2 linked regions of the Glaciimonas sp. PCH181 genome follow. The protein of the gene in region 1 interacts with the protein of each later gene in a pairwise test. Links are inferred from orthologs where the notes say so. Each region holds a gene or a part of one and is shown in the gene's direction. Other genes may lie near its edges.

What was found. Proteins that work in one complex are often made in the same cells at the same time.
Region 2: the proteins of C7W93_RS20920 (region 1) and rlmB interact in binary tests that used the Escherichia coli proteins (3 or more experiments, as listed by UniProt). The link is inferred for Glaciimonas sp. PCH181 from one-to-one orthologs.

The regions. Positions count from the first base shown.
Region 1 is NZ_PYFP01000003.1:40,613-48,647, forward strand. What follows is about bases 5,110-8,035. They hold C7W93_RS20920 (NAD(P)H-hydrate dehydratase), read left to right. Parts: upstream 5,110-5,776; coding sequence 5,777-7,294; downstream 7,295-8,035. Other genes in these bases: C7W93_RS20915 (D-amino acid dehydrogenase), read left to right, coding at 5,110-5,667; C7W93_RS20925 (alkene reductase), read right to left, coding at 7,441-8,035. In the rest of the region: C7W93_RS20895 (zinc-binding alcohol dehydrogenase family protein), read right to left, coding at 1-964; C7W93_RS20900 (LysR family transcriptional regulator), read left to right, coding at 1,154-2,065; C7W93_RS20905 (NADPH-dependent FMN reductase), read right to left, coding at 2,202-2,759; C7W93_RS20910 (AI-2E family transporter), read right to left, coding at 2,819-4,069; more of C7W93_RS20915, read left to right, coding at 4,375-5,109. UniProt on the Escherichia coli protein: Bifunctional enzyme that catalyzes the epimerization of the S- and R-forms of NAD(P)HX and the dehydration of the S-form of NAD(P)HX at the expense of ADP, which is converted to AMP.
Region 2 is NZ_PYFP01000001.1:1,709,127-1,714,454, reverse strand. Bases 1-2,774 are described here. They hold rlmB (23S rRNA (guanosine(2251)-2'-O)-methyltransferase RlmB), read left to right. Parts: upstream 1-902; coding sequence 903-1,646; downstream 1,647-2,774. Other genes in these bases: cysE (serine O-acetyltransferase), read left to right, coding at 2,060-2,774; rnr (ribonuclease R), read left to right, coding at 1-899. In the rest of the region: more of cysE, read left to right, coding at 2,775-2,809; C7W93_RS07960 (YceH family protein), read left to right, coding at 2,930-3,631; C7W93_RS07955 (cold-shock protein), read left to right, coding at 3,907-4,110; C7W93_RS07950 (YSC84-related protein), read right to left, coding at 4,359-4,940. UniProt on the Escherichia coli protein: Specifically methylates the ribose of guanosine 2251 in 23S rRNA.

The DNA.
Region 1 (8,035 bases):
CCAGTCGCAGATTTGCAGCATTAATCGGGGATAAGACCTGCCCCATCGTGGTGACAAGGACTTTACTATCAATCAAACGTGCGACACTATCCAGCAAACTGCCCTGCTCCGCCATGTCTGGCGTTTGAAACATAGAGCGCGTAAACATGAATTCCCAGACGAAACCGGCGCTTTTTGCTTTTAATAAATCAATCTGCAACGGCGCTGCATTTTCAACGATGCTGCAAATAGTGCCTTGTGGTGCGACGACCGCTGCTGCTGTCGGAAAATGTTGATCGGTATCATTCAGGATCAAGACATAATCAACATTAGCAATCCCCAGATCCTTCAATTGCGCTGGAATATCGCCGAAATGATTCACCACATGCTGCGCGCCAAGTTCACGCACCCATTTTTCGGACTCTGGACGCGATGCGGTAGCAATCACTGTCAAACCCGCAACTTTAGCAGCTAATTGAATCGCAATCGAACCGACCCCGCCTGCGCCGCCAATGATCAGGATCGTTTGCGTAGGCTTATCGGCGGCTGGCTTTGATGGCACGTGCAGCCGATCAAACAACGCTTCCCATGCGGTGATGGCAGTCAACGGCAGCGCTGCGGCCTGCTCAAACGCGAGCGACGCTGGCATGCTGCCGACGATACGTTCGTCCACCAATTGATATTCACTGTTCGTCCCGGGACGCGTAATGTCGCCGGCATAAAATACTTTGTCACCGACCTTAAAACGCGTAACGTCCGGCCCAACTGCCGTCACAACGCCCGCTGCGTCCCAACCCAACACGCGCGGCGCTGGCTCAATTTTGTCTTTCGGTGCGCGTACTTTGGTGTCGACAGGATTGACGGCGATTGCCTTGATTTCAACTAATAAATCACGACCATCCGGCGTTGGCTTAGGGAGTACCACGTCCATGAGGGATTCTGGATGATCAATGGGCAAATACTGGGTTAATGCGATAGCTTTCATGAGCTTTCCTAAATAGGGGTACGTGTAAAAAATGCATGGCAGCGACCTTGCCGCGATCCGCAACATCAATGCATCGCTTAGCAATGACGGGCTGCGATATCGATCTTCAATGTCATGACCTCAGTATGCGCGTTTGCATTATTTTATAAATAGCCTATTATTTGATTTACTTTCAAAAAATTTTTGTAAATGTACTCCACCAACGACATCCAGCTTTTTGTGCTCACCGCCGACTTGGGCAGCCTCTCCAAAGCGGCGCGCCAACTCGATTTGGTCCCTGCGACCGCCAGCGCCAGCCTGAAACGTCTTGAATTGCATCTAAATACGCGCTTATTCGTCCGCTCCACACGCAGTCTGCGGTTAACACCAGAGGGCACGCTATTTTTAGACTATAGCCGTCAGGCGCTGACGTTATTGACACAAGGCGAGGCGCTATTGCGCAGCGATGGCGTCGCCAAAGGGCATTTGCGGCTCTCAATGCCGTCCGATGTAGGAAGAAATGTCTTGCTGCCGTGGTTGAATGCGTTTCAAAAAGCCTATCCACAAGTGACACTCGGGCTGCAATTTTCAGATCGGATCATCGATCTGTTTAGCGCCCCGGTGGATGTGGCGTTTCGTTATGGAAAACTGGAGGACTCCTCTTTGATTTCCCAGCCACTGGCCGCTAGTCGGCGCGTCGTTGTCGCCTCCCCCGCCTACCTCGCGCAACATGGCACGCCGATTACTCCCAAAGACTTGGCCGACCATAACTGCTTGCTGTTTTATTTAGAACGCGGCCTGTTTAATAACTGGCGCTTTCATTCTGGCAAAAATCCGATTGTTATCAAGGTCCGCGGTGATCGCATGACGGACGACGCTGCTATCGCCCGGGAGTGGGCAATCAGCGGGCTCGGAATCGCCTATAAATCGTGGCTGGACGTCAGGCAAGATCTGGCTGACGGCAGATTGGTAACCTTGATGGATCAGTACGTCGGCGAAGAAACGCCACTGAATATGGTCTACCCGGACCGCAGCAGCGCCTCACCGGTAGTACGTGCATTACTGTTATTTCTACGCGAAAAATTTTATGCTTTGGGCGTTCCCAGCGAGCGGAATGCCTGAGACAGCGTCAAAAAGACAGCATCAAAAAAACAGCGTCACGAAGGCTTAGAAAGCAAAATGCGTCACACCATTAGTTGGTGATGACGCATTTTTTATACAGAGCAAATATTCTTGCTTACTACAACGCAGCTATCGCTTATTTCAGTTTTAACGTCCAGTCCTGCAACGCCACCAACATTGATTTGACAAAGTCGCGGGTTGGTTCATGCGTCAATTTACCAGCGCTGTCGAAGCGATCCGCTGCGCCGCCAATCATGACTTCCGGTTTATTCAAGACCTTCAGATCGAGAAATACAGCGATCTGACGTAGATGATATTGCGCACGTGCAGTACCGATCACGCCGGGGCTGGCCCCCATAATCGCTGCCGGTTTGCCTGCAAATGGTTGTTCCGGCGGACGCGAGGCCCAGTCGATGGCATTTTTCAACACGCCGGGGACCGAATAGTTATATTCGGGCGTGACGAAAAGAATCGCGTCCGCCTCCCGGATTTGCTGGCGGAAAAGTTCGACCGATGGCGGCCAACCTTTTGCTTTGAGGTCTTCGTTATACAAGGGTATCTCAGAGATATCGGCCTCAATGATAGTGACGCCTTCGGGTGCCAATTCAATTGCGGCGCGTAACGCTGAAGTATTGAAAGACCCACTTCGCAAACTACCGGAGATACCTAGAATTCTGATTGCTGGACTGGTCATGTTAACGTTTCCTTTATCGTAAATAATGGCAACTAGAAATATTCAAAAATCCCACCTTATTACTCGCCCAACAGTTCAGCAATCGGCGACATACCTTCGACATGCTCGGCAATTACCTTAATAATAACCACAATCGGAATCCCCACCAATAGGCCGGCGATGCCCCATAGCCAGCCCCAAAATAGCAACGCGACAAATACAGCCGATGGATTCATTTTGGCAATCTTCCCGGTCATCCACGTGGTCACGAAGGTCCCGACTATCGCTGCAATGCCGAGCGAAATTCCCGCCAACAACAACATCATTGAAAAGGTCCCGAACTGCATGAACGCGGCAAGACTGGTTGCCACCGCGATGAATAGCGAACCGAAATACGGAATGATATGCAAAACCCCGCCCGCTACCGCCCAGGCCCCGGCGTTTTCCAATCCGATTAGACGAAACGCCACCCACATTAGCAGCGCCAGCAGAATATTTGTCACCAGCAACATAAACATGTAATTTTGAATCGAAGTATTGATTTGATCCAGAATATGTACGGTCACTTTTTTTCGACTTAACGACGGCCCCGTCAACTTCACCAGTTTGCGCTTAAAGGTATCGCCGGATTGTAATAAGAAAAACACTAAAAACAACACCACCAGCGCCTGCCCCAGAAACCCTATCGCCCCGAGCGATCCGGCCAGCAACCAATCACTGAGTCTGGAAGCAGGAGTTGCCTCACGTGCTGCCGGTTGTCCTCCTGTGGCTTTTGCAATTTCATTGGCCGCTGCCTGCATTTGTTGAATCGTTGTCGGCTGACCATCACGCAACTTCGCCAGACCTTTGGACAATTTATGCGAGGCCACCGGCAACTGCTCCATAATCGACTGAAACTCTCCGCGTAGTGCATTGGTCACCAACGCACCCCCAGCCAGAATTGCTAACAGCACAATACTGCTGGCAACAACCCGTGGCAATTTCAGTCGCTGAAGCCAGACCACGACGGGATTGAGCGTATAGGCGATAAAAATACCGAACACCACCGGGACTAAAAATTTTTGCGCCCATTGCAAGGCAAAAATAAATGCGACAGTGGCGATAATCGCCACGCCTGCACCACGCGCATCTACATGGATCCGATTAGGAAAAGCGGGACGTCCCGGGACTGACGGAGCTGCTAAAAGAGGATTTTCGGCGCTCTCCAGACTGTCAGGATTAGCCTCTGTGCTAGCGGCCTTTTCCAATGGCGATTCGCTGTCCTGCGGCGACGATAAATCGACAGCACCATACGTAGTGGTGCCGTCTGGCTGACTATTTTTTGTACGCATGGTGTTGCCCATTTAAAACGTCACTCTGTTACCGAGTTGGTATAGTCATCCGGCTTCCAAAATATGCCGGGAAGATCATATTATGCTTCCTCGACCCAAGATGTTTAACGTTTTTCTCCACCCTATCGCATTTTGTTTGGCGCGACCTCACGATTAATCTCATCGAATCTTGACGCGGCATGGCAAGAGCCTTGCCAATTCAAGGTATGATTCTGCTCGCCTCCCCTGGCGATGTGAGCGGGCTGCGTTGCGTGCCAGATTGGGCGTTATTGTGGTTGATCGTTGTTGAAAGCAATCCGATTTAATTGAGCGAAATAGTGATAGATCAAGAATTACTGAAACCGGCACAAAGACAAATTGTTGTCATTGGTGGTGGTGTGATTGGCATGTCCACGGCCTATTTTCTAGCCGAAGCCGGTCATCAGGTGGCCCTGATCGAGCAGCGTCGTAACGTCGCAGAGGTAGCGACTTTGGGAAACTCGGGGATGCTGGCAGCCGCGTCGACTACGCCGTGGGCGATCAATGGCATGCGCAAACGCATTTTATCCGGACTGTTCAGTCAGGAAGCCGGGACGATCCTGAATGCCCGCCTGAGTCCGTCGTTGTGGCGTTGGTTGTTACGCTGGACTTCTACCCCGGAATTGCAACGCTATCAATTGCACTGCGAACGGATGCAGCGACTGGCGTCCTATAGCCAACACATATTGCTGCAACTGCAACAACAATGCCAGCTTGAATACGAACAAAGCCATGGCCTGTTGCAGCTGTTTCGGTCAGAAAAAGAACTCGCCGCTACAGCGCCATTACAGGCCATGTTGAGCGAGCGCAATGTCGCTTACAGCCTGTTGGATGGTGCTGCGGCGCAAGCATTGGAACCGGCTTTGGCGACTGCCCGCAGCGTTGCTGGCGGTTTGTATTTTCCAGAATTGGCATCCGGCAATTGCACTCTGTTCACAAAACAATTGAAATCTTTGGCACAAGCCAGCGGCGTACAATTTCACTTCGATCTGCGGGTAGATGCCGTTGAGCCGCAAGATGGCCGCGTTGCTCTGAAAATTGGCGGCGATATATTGCATGCGGATGCTGTGGTCGTTGCGGCCGGAACAGGCAGCGCCCGTTTGCTCAAAAATCTCGGCGTGAAAGTGCCGTTGCAGGCAGTAAAAACCTACACCGCCACGGCCGCTGTCAAAAACCATGACGTCGCACCTAAACTGGCACTGCAAGACAATGCGTACAAAGTCACCATGGCGCGCTTCGGTGAAAGAATCCGGATTGCCGGGGTTGCCGAACTGGGCGCGACCGATACGACGATAGACGACAAGGCCTTGCGCACCTTATTAAAAGTGACGCAAGACTGGTATCCGGATGCGGCCAATTATCATAATGCCCAAATGTGGACTGGCCATATCCCGATGCTGGCCGATGAAGTCCCCTTAGTCGGTGCGACCGCCAGCAGTAATGTTTACATCAACATTGGTCATGGCGGCAGCGGCTGGAGCATGGCATTGGGTGCAGCCAAAATCGTCGCCGATCAAATTTCAGGACGGTCGCCTGAGATTGATATCGATGGCCTGACGCTGGCACGCTATCGACGTTGATAGGTTTAGGGTAATGTTGACGGTGCTTTGCCGACATTAGCGGAAATAACAGAAACCCCCGTTTCGTCACTTTCTCACGGCCCATCAAGGCATATCCCAGGAAACCATCATGACCGCACTCTACTCAAGCGCAGAAATTCGCAGAATGGAACAGGCGGCTTTATCGCAACTGCCGCCGTACACGCTGATGCAACGCGCGGGTAAAGCCGCAGCTGAGGCTGCCATAAGTCTGCTGCCCGGCAGTGCGCATAAGGCACGTATTTTAGTGTTAGTCGGCCCCGGTAATAATGGTGGCGACGCTCTGGAAGCGGCTGCGATACTGACCGAATCGGGTGCGGAAGTTGTCGCGCTGTTGCCAGTCGACATGACCAGCCAGCCGCCTGACGCCGCAAACGCCCTCAGTCGCGCTGCCAGAGCCGGTGTGCACTTTATGCCACCTGAACAATTCACTACTATTGATGGCATCAAATGGTCGCTGGTCATTGATGGCTTGTTAGGAATCGGCCTGAAGCGTCCGCTGGATGGCGCTTTGCGCAGTCTGGTCGCAACCGTCAACACCTTCACTTCCCCGCTGCTGGCGTTGGATATACCCACCGGTTTGGATGCCGAGACCGGCATGGTGGTCGGCCCTGACGGCATTAGCATCATTGCGGACGCCACCGTCACTTTCATCGGCGACAAAATCGGTTTACATAGCGGCGACGGCCCCGAATATGCTGGCAAAGTCACCGTCGCAGGGTTAGATATCGCAAGTCGTCAATTATTGCCATCGCAATCCGCACTCAACGCACCCGAATTGTTTAGCAGCAACTTGCAACCAAGAGCGCGAAATTCACATAAAGGCAGCTTTGGCAGCGTGGCGGTCATCGGCGGCGCAGGAGGGATGGCAGGCGCGGCGATTCTTGCCGGGCGCGCTGCGGCTAAATCCGGCGCAGGCAAAGTCTTTATCGGCTTTCTTGACGCGGCCCCCAGTTATGACAGCGCGCAGCCAGAATTAATGTGTCGCCACGCAGATGATATCGATCTGGCGACAGCAACACTGGTCGTCGGTACCGGCTTAGGTACTTCGCCGCCAGCCCATGCAATCTTGGTAAAAGCGCTACAAGCGCAGAGCCATTTGCTGCTCGATGCCGACGCATTGAATCTGATTGCTGTCGAACCGGGGTTGCAACAACTAGTCGCCCAACGCAGCCTATCGGTTTATCCCAAACGACTGACCGTGATGACGCCGCACCCGCTGGAAGCAGCACGTCTGCTGGGCATCAGCACCACAGAAATTCAATCCGACCGCCTGGCGGCCGCCCGCAGCTTGGCGCAACGCTTTAATGCGGTCATCGTCTTAAAAGGTGCAGGCAGCATCATTGCGCGTCCGGATGGTTACGCCGTGGTCAATCCGACTGGCAATCCCGCCCTCGCGACTGGCGGCAGTGGCGACGTATTGTCCGGCATTTGCGGTGCGTTATTAGCGCAGGGTTGGTCCGATTGGCATGCGGCGCTGGGCGCAGTCTGGCTGCATGGATGCGCTGCGGATATGTTGGTGTCACAGGGCTTTGGCCCCATCGGCATGACGGCAGGAGAATTAATTCCAGCGGTACGAAGTTTGCTGAACGAGCTGACTAAAAAGTGACTAAGGCCGGTAACTAACGAATAATGCGAATCGCTATTGTCATGTGGGCAAAAAAAATCGTGAACAGATTAAGATTATCTGTTCACGACAGGAGAAAACAGTCAAGCGACTGCGGAAAACTTAGCTAAAAGGTTTAGCTTCAGACCTTAAGCGGCCAACGCAGGGTAATCGATATAGCCTTCTGGCGTTGGCGCATAAAAAGTTTCTGGCTTCGGTGTATTCAACGGCGCATCCAGCTTCAATCGGCGCGGCAAATCTGGATTAGCGATGAACAACTGACCAAACGCAACGGCGTCCGCTTCGCCTTTGGTCAACAACTCTTCTGACGCCGCTTTTGTTAATTGCTGGTTAGCAATGTAGACGCCACCGAATGCTTCTTTCAATTGTGGGCCGATACGCGTTGACGTCTGACCTTCACGGGCGCAGATAAACGCAATGCCACGCTTGCCAAGTTCGCGGGCAATATAGCTGAACGTTTCCAACGGGTTAGCATCGCCCATCGAATGCGCATCGCATGCCGGTGCCAAATGCATCCCAACCCGACCCGCTCCCCATACCTCGATACAGACATCGGTTACTTCCAGCAGCAGGCGCGCACGATTTTCCAGCGATCCGCCGTAGATATCAGTGCGTTGATTGGTGCTGGTTTGCAGGAATTGATCCAACAGATAACCATTCGCCCCGTGCACTTCTACACCGTCAAAACCAGCGACTTTGGCATTCTCAGCACCTTTGCGGTAA
Region 2 (5,328 bases), on another replicon or contig:
CCATGCTGCTACGCTCAATGCAGCAAGCGGTTTATAGCCCGGAAAACATCGGTCACTTTGGTTTGTCTTACGAGCATTACGCGCATTTCACCAGCCCGATCCGACGTTACCCGGATTTGTTGACGCATCGTGCGATCAAAGCAATATTGTTAGGCAAGCGTTATGATCCAAAAGGCCTCGATACCAGTGGTCTGAATACGATGTTGTCGCCTGCCGGTCGGCGCAAGCAAGCGGAAGATAAAGCTGCTGGCAAAAAGAAAAACGAAGGCAGTCTGGCAATTTGGGAAGCCCTTGGCGTGCATTGTTCGGCCAACGAGCGACGCGCGGACGAGGCTTCACGTGATGTAGAAGCCTGGCTTAAATGCTATTTCATTCGCGATAAACTCGGCGAAGAATTCACCGGTACTATTTCCGGCGTGGCGACTTTTGGTATTTTCGTGCAACTCGATGCGTTGTATATCGAAGGCTTGGTTCACGTCACCGAATTGGGGGCGGATTACTTCCAGTACGATGAAGCGCGCCATGAGTTGCGTGGCGAACGGACCGGAATTCGGTACCAGTTGACTGACCGCGTGACGGTGCAAGTCAGCCGGGTTGATCTGGATGCACGCAAAATCGATCTGCGTCTGGTCACAGAGCCGGGTATCAAGACGGTCTTAAAAAATGAGGCGCGGCGTGCCGATAGCGAGCATGAAAAATCGCGTAGCAGAAAGGCCAAGTCGAAAGTCGATACGACCCCTGCAAATCGGATACCCGCCACACCAGTAAACAAAACAAGCAAGGCCGGTACAAGCGTCAAGCCTAAGGTAACTAAGGGCAAAAAAGCCAAAGTTACCATGAGCGTAGAAAAAACGCGTGAACCAAAGGCTTTCGTTAAATCAAGCAAGAAAAAAAGATAGAACATGAAAAGTAAAATGATATTCGGCTTTCACGCCGTCACCTCGCGCCTGCGTCACGAAGCTTCTTCGGTTGAAGAAATTTATGTGGACGCCAGCCGCATCGATGGCCGCATGAAAGAATTACTGAGCAACGCTAAAGCGCTTAACGTGCGCGTTATTCCAGTAGATGACCAGCGTCTGTCCAACATCGTTGGCACGCGTCGCCATCAAGGCGTCGTTGCCAAAGCCGGTGAGTTATCGCTGGCACGCAATCTGGACGAATTGCTGGATGCGATTGAAGGACCACCATTATTGCTAGTATTGGATGGCATCACCGATCCGCATAATCTGGGAGCCTGTTTGCGGGTTGCCGATGGCGTCGGTGCGCATGCTGTCATCGCTCCTAAAGACCGTGCAGTTGGCTTGAACGCGACGGCGGCCAAAGTTGCCAGCGGTGCTGCGGAAACGATCCCATACATCACTGTCACCAATCTTGCGCGGACATTGCGTGAATTAAAAGAGCGCAATATTTTGCTGATCGGTACGACCGAAGACGGCGAAAAAAGCTTATACGAAGCCGATTTCTCTGGCCCTGCAGCCCTGATCATGGGTTCAGAAGGCGAAGGCATGCGTCGTTTAACGCGTGAGACCTGCGATGTTTTGGTCCACGTTCCCATGTTCGGTTCGGTTGAAAGTCTGAACGTGTCGGTTGCATCCGGGGTTTGTTTGTATGAAGCACGTCGCCAACGGATGGCTAAAGGCGTATAGATTGTATCGATTGCCGGGCAAGGCGTGATTCTTCGCGCTTAGCCCGGCAATATGCATTTTATAGCCGACTATCCTGATCGTCATAGCAAATGCCGATAGCAGTCACATTGCGCTAAAGCTGTCGTATTATCGATTCAGATTTTTTCTCTCTTCGTCAAACTTCGTCAAGCGTCCTGCCTGACAAATGTATTTCCCTACAATTTTTCACTACGATCTAACGGATACATCGCCACGTCCCGCACATAAAGCGGCACCGTCAGATGTACCAAGACGCATCATTACTTGTCATCAAAAGACGGCTACCCGGTTTTGGCTTAATATGACGCCTCGTTATGCGTTGTGTGATATTCGATATTTGTTATTCGGTATTGCCGCCATATTTTTAGCCAACTTAGCCAATTACTTTAGTCCCTATGTTCAGTCGCATTCGTGAAGACATTGCCAATATCATGGCCCGAGATCCCGCCGCCCGCACCGTTGTGGAGGTTGTGTGCTGTTACCCGGGGTTTCATGCGATCGTCATGCACCGCTGGGCTAAGAGTTGCTGGCAGCATGATCTGAAGCTGTTGGGACGTTTTATTTCCTACATAGGACGGATTCTTACCGGTATTGAAATTCATCCCGGCGCGACAATAGGCCATCGGGTATTTATTGATCATGGTTTTGGCGTCGTCATTGGTGAGACCGCTGATGTGGGTGACGATTGCACTATTTATCAAGGGGTAACGCTGGGCGGGACATCGTTGGGCAAAGGGATTAAACGCCATCCAACTTTGGGGCGCGGCGTGATTGTCGGTGCCGGTGCAAAAATACTTGGAAGTTTTACAGTAGGCGAGGGTGCTAAAGTTGGTTCTAACGCGGTAGTGGTAAAAGAGGTTCCTGCTGGCGCAACTGCGGTTGGTAATCCTGCCCGTATCATCCAAAAAGAAACGCATAATGCGCAAGAAGAAGCCGCTGCAAGGATGTTTGCCGCCTATGGCGTTACACCAAATGGCGATGATCCCTTATCGAAGGCGCTGCACGGTTTGATTGATAATGCCGCTTCGCAAGAACATCAAATTTCCCGTATTGTGGCATTGTTGAAAGCTTCCGGTATTGCTTGCGATAGTTTGCCGCCGTTGGATAAGTTCGATCCCGAGCAGCTCAATAAACTGGTTGAGTAATTACGTATTTGCACGCAAAACAGCACGTCTTTGACTGCTAAAGTAATATATCAGGCTGGCGCTTGAATCTGGCACGGGGTGTATGCGCAGATCAGGGTAAATGTACTTACAGGAGATTAGATGATAGAACCGGAAACTAGCTCTCCCTCAGTTGGAAGCGACGCTATTCTCGATGTGTTTGAAATTCGCGTGCTGGCGGTGCTTGCAGAAAAAGAAGCATTAACGCCAGACAATTATCCACTCTCACTCAATACCCTCGTCAACGGTTGTAATCAGTTATCCAGTCGCGATCCGGTAATGTCGATTTCTGAGTCGACAGTGATGGAAGTCTTGCAGCGACTAATGCAGCGTAAATTGGTTGTAGGCGTGAATCAGGCCGGTGCACGGGTTGTCAAATACGAGCATCGCATGCGGGTGAAATGGACGCTTGAGCCGGATAAATTGGCCGTCTTGACGACCTTGATGTTGCGCGGGGTGCAGACGGCTGGCGAATTGCGCACACGTTGCAGTCGCCAATATGAATTTGCATCTTTGCCCGACGTCGAGACAGCATTGCAATTTCTCATCGATAAATATCCGCCGCTGGTCGCCCGTCTCGCTAAAGGACCGGGAACGAAAGAGCCACGCTATGCGCAATTGTTGGCCGGTGAAGAAGTGCTGGAGCAACAACTGGCCGCTGAAGCATTCTCGAATAATGCCATTGCCCATCGGGGAGATCGTCAGGATCGCGTTGCTAATCTTGAGGAAGAAGTCGTTCAGTTACGTCAACAAATCGTAGACTTAGCGGAGCAATTTGCTGAATTTAAACGTCAATTTGAATAACGGACGCCATTAGTAGTGTCTGGATCAGAACGAGACCATCACTAATTACATCGTTATGCGGTAATCGCCTACGCAGTAGATCAGGTATTCCCTTATAAAGAAATCTCTAATCCCCGATTGTATTCACTTCCTATAATCGAGATCATGAAGTTGATATCTAGGTTGATATTTGTTAATACAGAGTGGGTAGTTTAGTTAGAGTCGCAATACTTATAAGTCATCCGCCGCTCTTCCTTTTCGACTCGTGTAGCGTGTAATTATTGAAAGAATGCATCATGACAACAGGCACAGTTAAATGGTTTAATGATTCCAAAGGTTTCGGTTTCATCACCCCGGACGACGGCGGCGAAGATTTGTTCGCACACTTCTCCGCAATTCAGATGGGTGGCTTTAAGACGCTTAAAGAAGGTCAAAAAGTACAGTTCGATATCATGCAAGGGCCAAAAGGCAAGCAGGCGTCGAACATCCAAAATCCTTAATAGCATCCCCGTATAAAGCCTAGGTTTATATCTATGCGTTCAGGTTCACAACTCGGCAGGGTTTGTGGGCCTTTTTACTATGGGATATAGCGAATGGCATTGTATAAAGCAATATTTAGTATTTTTCAACGCGGTGTTGGCAATCCCCTTTTAGTCCCCTTTGCTCATTGCTACATTTTCGCTATCAAAAATAAAATTAGCGCTTTTCAGCGCTAATTCAGTCAGTAAGGTTGCAGCGGCCACCCGTATCAGATATCGAGACGCGTGACCTTGGTTCCTTCCAGCGTCAGATTTGCCATCAAGCCACTATTGGTAAGTACAAAGCCGAGAACCGAAGCGGTGATCGAGCTAGTATCAATGTTGCCGTTTGCACCAATTTTAAGCATCGCAACCGAAGCATCTGCGCCGACGGCCCATCCTTTACTATCGCGGAATTTATTCAGGGCTTCTGGCGTCATGAACAAGAAGAAGATTGCTTTGGATTGCGCGCCAATCTGGAAACCGATGGATGCAGAGGCCGTGCTGTAATAGCCGTTTGAGGCGCCTCCCATGCGTAGCGCACCTTCGCCATACTGTCCGCCTAACCATAAGCCAGCGGCGATCACTGATGGAAATACTAGTACGCCTTGCGCTTTTTTAACCAGATCACGTGAACCGGGTGCAGCCGTATATAAACGCGTTAAAGCGGAATCAATGTTGTTATCTATTTCATGGCGACGTTTGTCAGGGTCTGCATTGGTGGATGGGCGGGTGGTGGTGCAGCCAGTAACCGTTAAGCCTGCCGCAGCAAGCACACCGGCGGTTTTCAGTACAAAATCCCGTCTATACATGATGCTCTCCATCAAGTTATGTAGAGTTAGAAAAACTCGGATTCAGTCATGGTTGAATCTAGTGGTTTTTTTGCATCTGTACCGTTTCGGCGAACGGCTGTTAACGGCTTGGGTTTGAATAAACTCAGGCAAGAATAATTTTGTAGTCAAAATGTCATACCGTTTTGATAATTTTAGGTGATATAAATTGATTTGCAAGGCTTTCAACAACGAAGACAAAGCTGGCGTTGCGTGTTTGTTGCCTATTATGAATGCAGAGGTGCGTCAGATTTTTGTGGGAAGCGTTTCTTCCGGAGGAATTCTGGGTGTAAGGGGCACGCTATCGTTACTGACGAAGCGACCTTATGATCAAACTAAGTTGATGAATGTCAGGCAGGGATGTGGCGAG